DNA from 2 places in the Pseudomonas fluorescens group sp. PF-69 genome. Region 2 is predicted to be linked to the other one. Evidence: predicted binding sites of a transcription regulator. Region 2 holds the regulator's gene; the other holds the start of a gene.
What was found. Region 2 encodes sigma-54, which starts transcription at its own class of promoters, with help from an activator protein. Its sites were predicted from a motif close to ANTGGCATNNANNTTGCTNT; they were not measured.

Region 1 (4,414 bases), 2.6 Mb from region 2:
AGCTCAGGGAGCCGTTGTCGCTGAGGATGAAGAAACCGTTGCCCTGGATACCCATGTCCAACACGTTGCCGGTGTTGTTCACGTCGCCCTGGCCAAACTGCTGGGAAACGTTGGCCAGACGCACGCCGTTGCCGACAGTCTTGCTACCGGTACCCAGGCGCGTGGCCGAGTACACGTCTTCGAATTCTGCACGGGACGATTTGAAACCGGCGGTCGCGACGTTGGCGATGTTGTTGCCGGTTACGTCCAGCTGTTTGTTGGCTGCATAGAGACCGCTGAGGCCGATATTGAAAGACATATTCCACTCCTTTGTGCCGTGTTAGTCGGCTCTATATACCAATGGTCTGTACTTTGGAGAGGGCAACACTGCCCAGGCCTGCCAGGTTCAGCATCATCTCGCCACCGGTCTGGCTGATGGTCACGCTGTTGACGGTGGCCGGCAGGTAAGTCACCAGCGAGGTCGCCTGACTGTCGTAAGTCGCGGTAGCCGCAAACTTGTAAGTGCCGGCCTTGGCCACTTCGCCCGCATCGTTTTTGCCGTCCCAGATGAAACTGGCGTTACCGGCTTGCTGGCTGCCCAGGTCGATGGTGCGAACAACTTTGCCGTCGGTATCAGTGATCTTGATCGTCACCGGATTCGTCGAGGCAGGTACGACCGCCGTACCGTTTAAACTCTTGGAGGTGTCGACCACTGCGGTGTCGGTCTGGGCAACAACAGAACGACCTACCAGCGAAGAAGCCTGCAACGCTTGAGACGAGTTGTAGTTGCTGGCAATGCCGCTGACCGTATCGTTGAGCGTGGTAATCCCTTCCAGGCTACTGAACTGTGCCAATTGAGCCACGAACGCGCTGTTGTCCTGCGGGTCCAGCGGGTTCTGGTTTTTCAGTTGCGTCACCAGCAACTGCAGGAACGCGTCCTTGCCCAGGGTCTGGTTGCCTGTGGAGCTGCTGACCGCCGATCCCAGACTGTCCTTCGTGGTGCTGGTCTTGACCGAAGAATTGGCCAAGACATCCTTGAGGCTCAAACCGCTGGTCGAATCGCTAACACTCATCTGAGTCGCCCCTTATCACTGACCGAGGGTCAGGACTTTCTGCATCATGGTTTTGGCGGTGTTCATCATTTCGGCGTTGGTCTGGAACGAACGACTCGCGGAAATCATGTCAGCCATTTCTTCCACTACGTTGACGTTCGGGTAGTAGACGTAGCCCTTGGCATCGGCAGCCGGATGGTTCGGCTCATAACGCGCCTCGAGATTGCTCTGATCTTCGACCACGCCCATGACCTGCACGCCTTGACCGGCGGCGTCCTGGTTCTGGAACAGCGAATCGCTGCCACCGCTCTGGCCGCCCTGGAACATGGTGGCGAATACCGGGTGACGCGCACGATAGGTCTGGTCGATGCTCGACGAGACGGTTTCGGCGTTGGCGATGTTCGAAGCGACGGTGTTCAAACGAGTGGTTTGCGCACTCATGCCGCTACCGGCAATGTTGAAAACACTGGACAGGGACATGACTTACTCTCCGCGCAGGGCTGACACCAGCCCCTTGAATTTGCTGTTGAGCAGCGTGAAGCTGGCCTGGAAGCCGACTGCGTTTTCCGCGTAGTTCGACTGTTCCAATTGAGCGTCCACGGTGTTCTGGTCGATCGAGGGTTGCATCGGCGTGCGATACATCAGCGACTCATCACCATTACCCAGGCCTTCGGCTTCGATATGACGACTGTTGGTCATGTTCAAGGCGAACGTGCCGTTCTTGGCTTTATCGCTCTGTGCCTCGAGCACTTTAGAGAACTCCAGATCCCGAGCCTTGTAGTTCGGGGTGTCGGCGTTGGCAATGTTGTTGGCCAGAACTTCGGCGCGCTGAGCGCGAAAGCCCAGAGCCTTTTCGTGAATACCGAGCGCTTTATCGAAGCTGATGCTCATGTCGGGAAACCTTCGGGTGACCTGATTTTTCGTACGATGAACTTAGCAAGCGTCATGCCAATTCATGAAACCCCGTAAACCGGGGCTTTGCGAGCAGTGGCAACGCGGCAATGCCAGAAAAGCGGCAACCGTTTTCCGCCGCCTGCCGCTTTTCTGCCGCTTCCCCATTGGCAAACGCATGCGTTTTTGGAAGCGGGCTCGAGGTGTTGGCAGGAATACACCGGGCATAAAAAAACGGGAGCCCTCTGAGGTCTCCCGTTTTCTGTCCAGCAACGAATCACTTCGCCTGGTAAATGATCCCCGGACTGCACTGGACCATCTGGTAATGATCCGGCAATCCATTCAGCGCTTCCGAAGCACCAAGGAACAGATAACCACCGGGCTTCAACGTACTGTGAATGCGCAACAGGATGTCCTTCTTCACTTCGGCAGAAAAGTAGATCAAGACGTTGCGGCAGAACACGATGTCGAACTTGCCCAGGCTGGCGTAACTGTCCAGCAGATTGAACGAGCGGAACTCCACCCGACTCTTGATCGGAGCCTTGATGACCCAGCGCCCCGGCCCTTTCGGGTCGAAATATCGTTGCAGTCGCTCAGGTGACAGGCCGCGACCAATGGCCAGGCTATCGTACTCGCCGGTCTTGCAGTTGGTCAGCATGGTGCCGGAAAGATCGGTGGCAACAATCTGCACCCCCATCTTCAACTGTCCCATGTTGGCCCGCTCGAACTCATCGATGGACATCGACAGCGAATACGGCTCCTGACCCGACGAGCATGCCGCCGACCAGATACGCAGACGCTGGCCGGGACTGGCCTTGATCGCTTCGGGCAGCACCTTGTTCTTCAAGACTTCAAAGGGGTAAGTATCACGAAACCAGAGGGTTTCATTGGTGGTCATGGCATCCACCACCTGCTCGCGCAAACCGCTGCGCGGCTGGGTCTGCATGCGCTGGACAAGCTCACCCAACGACTTGATACCCTGCTGCTCCATCAGTTTGTTGAGACGGCTCGAGACCAGATACTGCTTGTTTTCACCGAGCAAAATGCCACAGGCTTTTTCCAGGAATACCCGGAACTGTTCGAAATCCAAATTACCCGTTGACAATGCTACCGCCTCTTAAATCGTGTTGACTGCCAGGAGCCGAACGCCCCTAGCTGATGTCTGCTGCTTTGATCCGGTCGACCACCCGGGATGCCAGGTCATCAGGACGGAATTTGGCGAGGAAGTCATCGGCACCGACTTTCTTGACCATCGCCTGATTGAACACACCCGACAACGAAGTATGCAGGATGATATGAAGCTTTTGCATGCGAGGGTCGTTGCGGATCTCCGCCGTCAGTGTGTACCCGTCCATCTCCGGCATCTCGATGTCGGAGATCATCATCAGGAACTCTTCTTCCGGCTTCTTGCCCTCATCGACCAGTTTGCGCAGGTAGTCCAGCGCTTGCCGACCATCGTTCAATGCCACCACTTCGACGCCGACCGTTTGCAGGCAACGCGTGACCTGCTTGCGCGCCACCGACGAATCATCGACCGTCAGCACACGCAAAGAGAGCGCTTTGTGCTGGGTTTCGACGTCCACCACGCCGACCGAAATCGCTTCCGGTGTCGGAGCCACTTCCGCCAGCACCTTTTCGACATCGATGATTTCGACGAGCTGATTGTCGACCCGAGTCACCGCCGTCAGGTAGTGATCGCGACCAGTGCCCTTGGGTGGTGGATGAATCTCCTCCCAGTTCATGTTCACGATGCGCTCCACCGAGCGCACCAGGAAACCCTGGGTCTTGGTGTTGTACTCCGTGATGATCACGAAAGGATTGTTCTTGTCTTTCAAGCCCCCGGAGCCGGTCGCCATCGCCAGATCAAGGATTGGAATGGTCGCCCCCCGAATATTCGCCACGCCGCACACGACAGGACTGGACTTGGGCATCAGCGTCAATTGGGGGCATTGCAGCACCTCCCGAACCTTGAATACGTTGATCCCATACAGCTGCTGGCCGTCAAGACGGAACAACAACAGCTCAAGGCGATTCTGCCCCACCAGTTGCGTGCGCTGGTTTACCGAATCCATTACACCAGCCATGCCCAGACTCCTACACCAACGCTAAGTGTTGTTGCGACGCACATTCATCTCTAAACGGCACGGCGCTTGCTTTTTATCTCTCTATGAACACAGAACCGACATTATTTCGACGCCTGGCCACACCCTACCGCAAATTAATCGGCGTGTTGGCGGCTGCATGCCTGTTCAACGCTGGCAGCCCTGCCCTTGCTGACGCGGTTACCTTGCCTGACATGCTTATCGGCGTCACTCAGGGCTTTCTTGAGTTCACCGTAGAAGACTATCTGGCCACCAGTCAAACGGAAGGTCGCTACGAAATCCAGGTCAACCAGCTCGATCCCCGATTGCGCATGCCAATGTGCGACAAGGAATTGACAGCCTCTCTTGAGAGTCCGGCCAAGCCGTTGGGGCGGGTAACGGTCAAGGTTC
Region 2 (4,414 bases):
GGTAACGACCTGGAGCTGCGCAGCAACATTCGTACGGGTTCTGTGCTGATCGAGCGAATGACAGTGGCGGGCAGCTAAACCCGCTCGTCACAAAAAAGGCGCGCCACCTGATTGGGTGGTGCGCCTTTTTTATTGGGCTACTGAGCGGGTTTGGTCTGGATTGGCGTTTACTCGCCTTCGTCGAAATAACGGTTGATCAAGTCTTTCAACGCATCCAGTGCACGTTGCGCGTCTTCGCCTTCGGTGCTGATGTAGATTTTGGTGCCCTTGCCAGCCGCGAGCATCATCATTGCCATGATGCTTTTGCCGTCGACCGTGGATTCCGGAGTGCGTCCGACTCTGATCGTGCAGTCCTTGAACTCACCGGCGACTCCGACGAATTTTGCAGAAGCACGGGCATGCAGGCCCAGCTTGTTGATGATTTCGATTTCCTGAGCAGGCATCGCGGTGTGAATCCTTTAGCTGAGGTCGCGGTGGCGAACCTGGACGTTCTTCAGGGATTGTTGCAGCGTCTTGCCTAAACGTTCGGTCAGGTAGACGGAGCGGTGATGCCCGCCCGTGCAGCCAATGGCAATGGTGACATAGGCGCGGTTGCTGGCGGCAAAGCGGGGCAACCATTTGAGCAGATAGGTGGAGATGTCCTGGAACATCTCTTCTACATCCGGCTGGGCTGCGAGGTACTCGGCAACGGGTTGATCAAGCCCGGACTGCGCTCGAAGCTCGGGTTTCCAGTAGGGATTGGGCAGGCAGCGCACGTCGAATACCAGGTCGGCATCCACTGGCATGCCACGCTTGAAACCAAAGGACTCCACTAGGAATGCCGTGCCGGGTTCCGGCTGGTTCAGCAAGCGCAGTTTGATCGTATCCCGTAGCTGATACAGGTTGAGGTTGGTGGTGTTGACTTTGAGATCGGCAAGGTCGGCGATGGGGCCGAGCAGGCTGGTTTCATCGTTGATCGCTTCAGCCAGCGAACGATTGGCACTGCTCAGCGGGTGACGACGACGGGTTTCCGAAAAACGCTTGAGCAAGGTTTCTTCGTCGGCATCCAGGTACAGAACATCGCACTGGATATGCCGGCTGCGGACTTCTTCGAGCAATTCGGGGAATCGCGACAAGTGACTTGGCAGGTTGCGTGCATCAATGGACACGGCCACCAGCGGCTGTGCCAGTTCGGTGTGGATCAATGCGCGTTCGGCGAGTTCCGGCAGCAACCCGGCGGGAAGGTTGTCGATGCAGTAGTAGCCACTGTCCTCGAGTACATCAAGGGCGGTGCTTTTACCTGAGCCGGAGCGGCCACTGACGATGATCAAGCGCATGGTTACTGACCGTTTTGCTCGTCCAGGACAACCTGATACAAGGCTTCATTGCTCGGGGCGCTGCGCAGTTTTTCGCGCACTTCCTTGCGGTCGAGCATGCTGGCAATTTGGCGCAAAAGCTCCAGGTGCGCATCGGTAGCGGCTTGCGGGACCAGTAGAACGAACAACAGGTCAACCGGTGCGCCGTCGATGGCGTCGAAATCTATGGGGGCATCGAGGTGCATCAGGGCACTGATGGGTGAAGAGCAGCCCTTCAGGCGACAGTGGGGAATGGCGATGCCGTTACCAAAACCCGTCGAGCCGAGTTTTTCACGGGCAATCAACGCCTCGAAGACATCTTGCATCTCCAGATCCGGCACTTCCCGGGCGATCAGGTTGGCAATTTGTTCGAGGGCTTTCTTTTTACTGCCGCCCGGCACGTTCACAAGGGAACGGCCGGGGGTCAGGATGCTTTCAAGTCGGATCATGGGTTGGGGGTGTTAACGACCGGTAGCGCCCTGTAGGAGGCTCTGGGTCTTTTCCTTATGCTTTTTGAGTTGTTTATCCAGCTTGTCGGTCAGTGCGTCGATCGCCGCGTACATATCGGTATGTTCCGCGTTCGCGACCACTTCATTGCCGGGAATATGCAGCGTGGCTTCGATTTTCTGCTTCAACTTTTCGACGGTCATCGTGACCTGTACGTTGGTGATCTTGTCGAAGTGCCTCTCTAACCGTTCGAGTTTTTCGCCGATGTAGGTGCGAAGAGGTTCGGTCACTTCCAGTTGGTGTCCACTGATGTTGACTTGCATACAGCTTCTCCTTCGTTGCCAGTGCATAAAGCGGTAGATCAAATGATCTACCACTGGAACGCTGTGGCGTGGCTCTACATCAACCGCTTGCGTTCGCTCGAAGGCGCGATCCCCAGGGATTCGCGGTACTTGGCGACGGTGCGGCGAGCCACCTGAATGCCTTGTGCCTCCAGTAAACCAGCGATCTTGCTGTCACTCAACGGCTTTTTCTGATTTTCCGCGGCAACCAGTTTTTTGATGATCGCGCGGATCGCCGTGGACGAGCATTCGCCGCCTTCGGAGGTGCTGACATGGCTGGAAAAAAAGTACTTCAGTTCATATATGCCCCGAGGGGTATGCATGAATTTCTGTGTGGTCACCCGTGAAATTGTCGACTCGTGCATGCCAACCGCCTCGGCGATGTCATGCAGGACCAGCGGTTTCATGGCTTCGTCGCCGTATTCCAGGAAGCCGCGCTGATGCTCGACGATCTGGGTGGCAACTTTCATCAGGGTTTCATTGCGGCTTTGCAGGCTCTTGATGAACCAGCGGGCTTCCTGCAACTGATTGCGCATGAACGTGTTGTCGGCGCTGGTGTCGGCGCGACGCACGAAGCCGGCGTACTGGGCGTTGACCCGAAGACGCGGAACCGATTCCTGGTTGAGTTCCACCAGCCAGCGCTCGTTGTCCTTGCGCACGATCACGTCGGGAACCACGTATTCGGCTTCAGTGGATTCGATTTGCGAGCCCGGGCGCGGATTGAGGCTCTGAACCAGTTCGATCACCTGGCGCAGCTCATCTTCCTTGAGCTTCATGCGGCGCATCAGCTGGCTGTAATCGCGGCTGCCGAGCAAGTCGATGTAGTCGGTGACCAGGCGCTTTGCTTCGGCGAGCCAAGGAGTTTTAGCTGGCAACTGGCGTAATTGCAGCAGCAGGCATTCGCCCAGGTTGCGGGCGCCGATCCCGGCGGGTTCGAATTGCTGGATACGGTGCAGGACGGCTTCGATTTCGTCCAGCTCGATGTCCAGCTCCGGGTCGAAGGCTTCGAGGATCTCCTCGAGCGTCTCGTCCAGGTAGCCCTGATTGTTGATGCAATCGATCAGGGTCACGGCGATCAGGCGATCGGTGTCGGACATGGGCGCCAGGTTCAATTGCCACAGCAAATGGCTTTGCAGGCTTTCACCGGCCGATGTGCGGGTGGTGAAATCCCACTCGTCGTCATCGTTGCTCGGCAGACTGCTGGCGCTGGTCTGGTAAACGTCTTCCCAGGCGGTATCGACGGGCAGTTCGTTGGGGATACGCTCGTTCCAGTCGCCTTCCTCGAGGTTATCAACCGTCGGTGCGCTTTCCTGGTAGGAGGGTTCCTGAATGTCGGGGTTGGGTTTCTGTTCGACGTTGTCGGCCAAGGGGTCGCTGTTATCGAAGTCGTCGCCTTCTTCCTGGCGTTCGAGCATCGGATTGGACTCCAGGGCCTCCTGGATTTCCTGTTGCAGGTCCAGGGTCGACAATTGGAGCAGGCGGATGGCCTGTTGCAGCTGCGGTGTCATCGTCAGCTGCTGGCCCATTCTCAAGACTAGCGATGGTTTCATGGCAGGGGCTAAACACCTTATTCGCCGGCGCACATGCGCCATCCACTACAGGGCGCCGGAGCGCCAAACATAAGCAAATTATATGCCTGAAACTGAAGTGTTTGCCTAGAGCGCTGTAACAATAAAAAAGTGTTGATTTTTTATCGAGACAAGCGCTCGGTCGACTAGCCAGACACCTCGGTGCTTACAGGCGGAACTCATGGCCCAAATACACTTCCTTGACCAGATCGTTGGCCAGGATGGTTTCAGCGTCGCCTTCGGCGATCAATTGGCCATCGTTGACGATGTAGGCGGTTTCACAGATGTCGAGGGTTTCACGGACGTTGTGGTCGGTGATCAGCACGCCAATGCCTTTGGCCTTGAGGTGATGAATGATCTGTTTGATGTCGCCGACCGAAATCGGGTCCACGCCGGCGAAGGGCTCGTCGAGGAGGATGAATTTCGGGTTGGTGGCCAATGCCCGGGCGATTTCCACGCGGCGGCGTTCACCACCGGACAGGCTCATGCCGAGGTTGTCGCGGATGTGGCTGATGTGGAATTCCTGCAGCAGGCTTTCCAGCTCCTTGCGGCGACCGGCTTTGTCGAGTTCCTTGCGGGTCTCGAGGATCGCCATGATGTTGTCGGCGACCGAGAGTTTGCGGAAGATCGACGCTTCTTGCGGCAGATAGCCGATACCGGCCTTGGCGCGGCCGTGCATTGGCTGGTGGCTGACGTCCAGGTCGTCGATCAGTATGCGGCCCTG

Region 1: the regulator sigma-54 is predicted to act here: its motif matches at 1,965-1,984, upstream of flgB (flagellar basal body rod protein FlgB).

The regions. Positions count from the first base shown of each region.
Region 1 is NZ_JBTMNC010000001.1:3,117,426-3,121,839, reverse strand. It holds gene flgE (flagellar hook protein FlgE) at 1-298, opposite strand, end outside; gene flgD (flagellar hook assembly protein FlgD) at 330-1,052, opposite strand; gene flgC (flagellar basal body rod protein FlgC) at 1,068-1,511, opposite strand; gene flgB (flagellar basal body rod protein FlgB) at 1,515-1,922, opposite strand; gene cheR (protein-glutamate O-methyltransferase CheR) at 2,200-3,027, opposite strand; gene ACX3YF_RS14485 (chemotaxis protein CheV) at 3,074-4,006, opposite strand; gene flgA (flagellar basal body P-ring formation chaperone FlgA) at 4,090-4,414, shown strand, end outside.
Region 2 is NZ_JBTMNC010000001.1:529,177-533,590, reverse strand. It holds gene pmbA (metalloprotease PmbA) at 1-78, shown strand, start outside; gene ACX3YF_RS02515 (HPr family phosphocarrier protein) at 168-443, opposite strand; gene rapZ (RNase adapter RapZ) at 459-1,316, opposite strand; gene ptsN (PTS IIA-like nitrogen regulatory protein PtsN) at 1,319-1,783, opposite strand; gene hpf (ribosome hibernation-promoting factor, HPF/YfiA family) at 1,796-2,104, opposite strand; gene ACX3YF_RS02495 (RNA polymerase factor sigma-54) at 2,179-3,672, opposite strand; gene lptB (LPS export ABC transporter ATP-binding protein) at 3,857-4,414, opposite strand, start outside.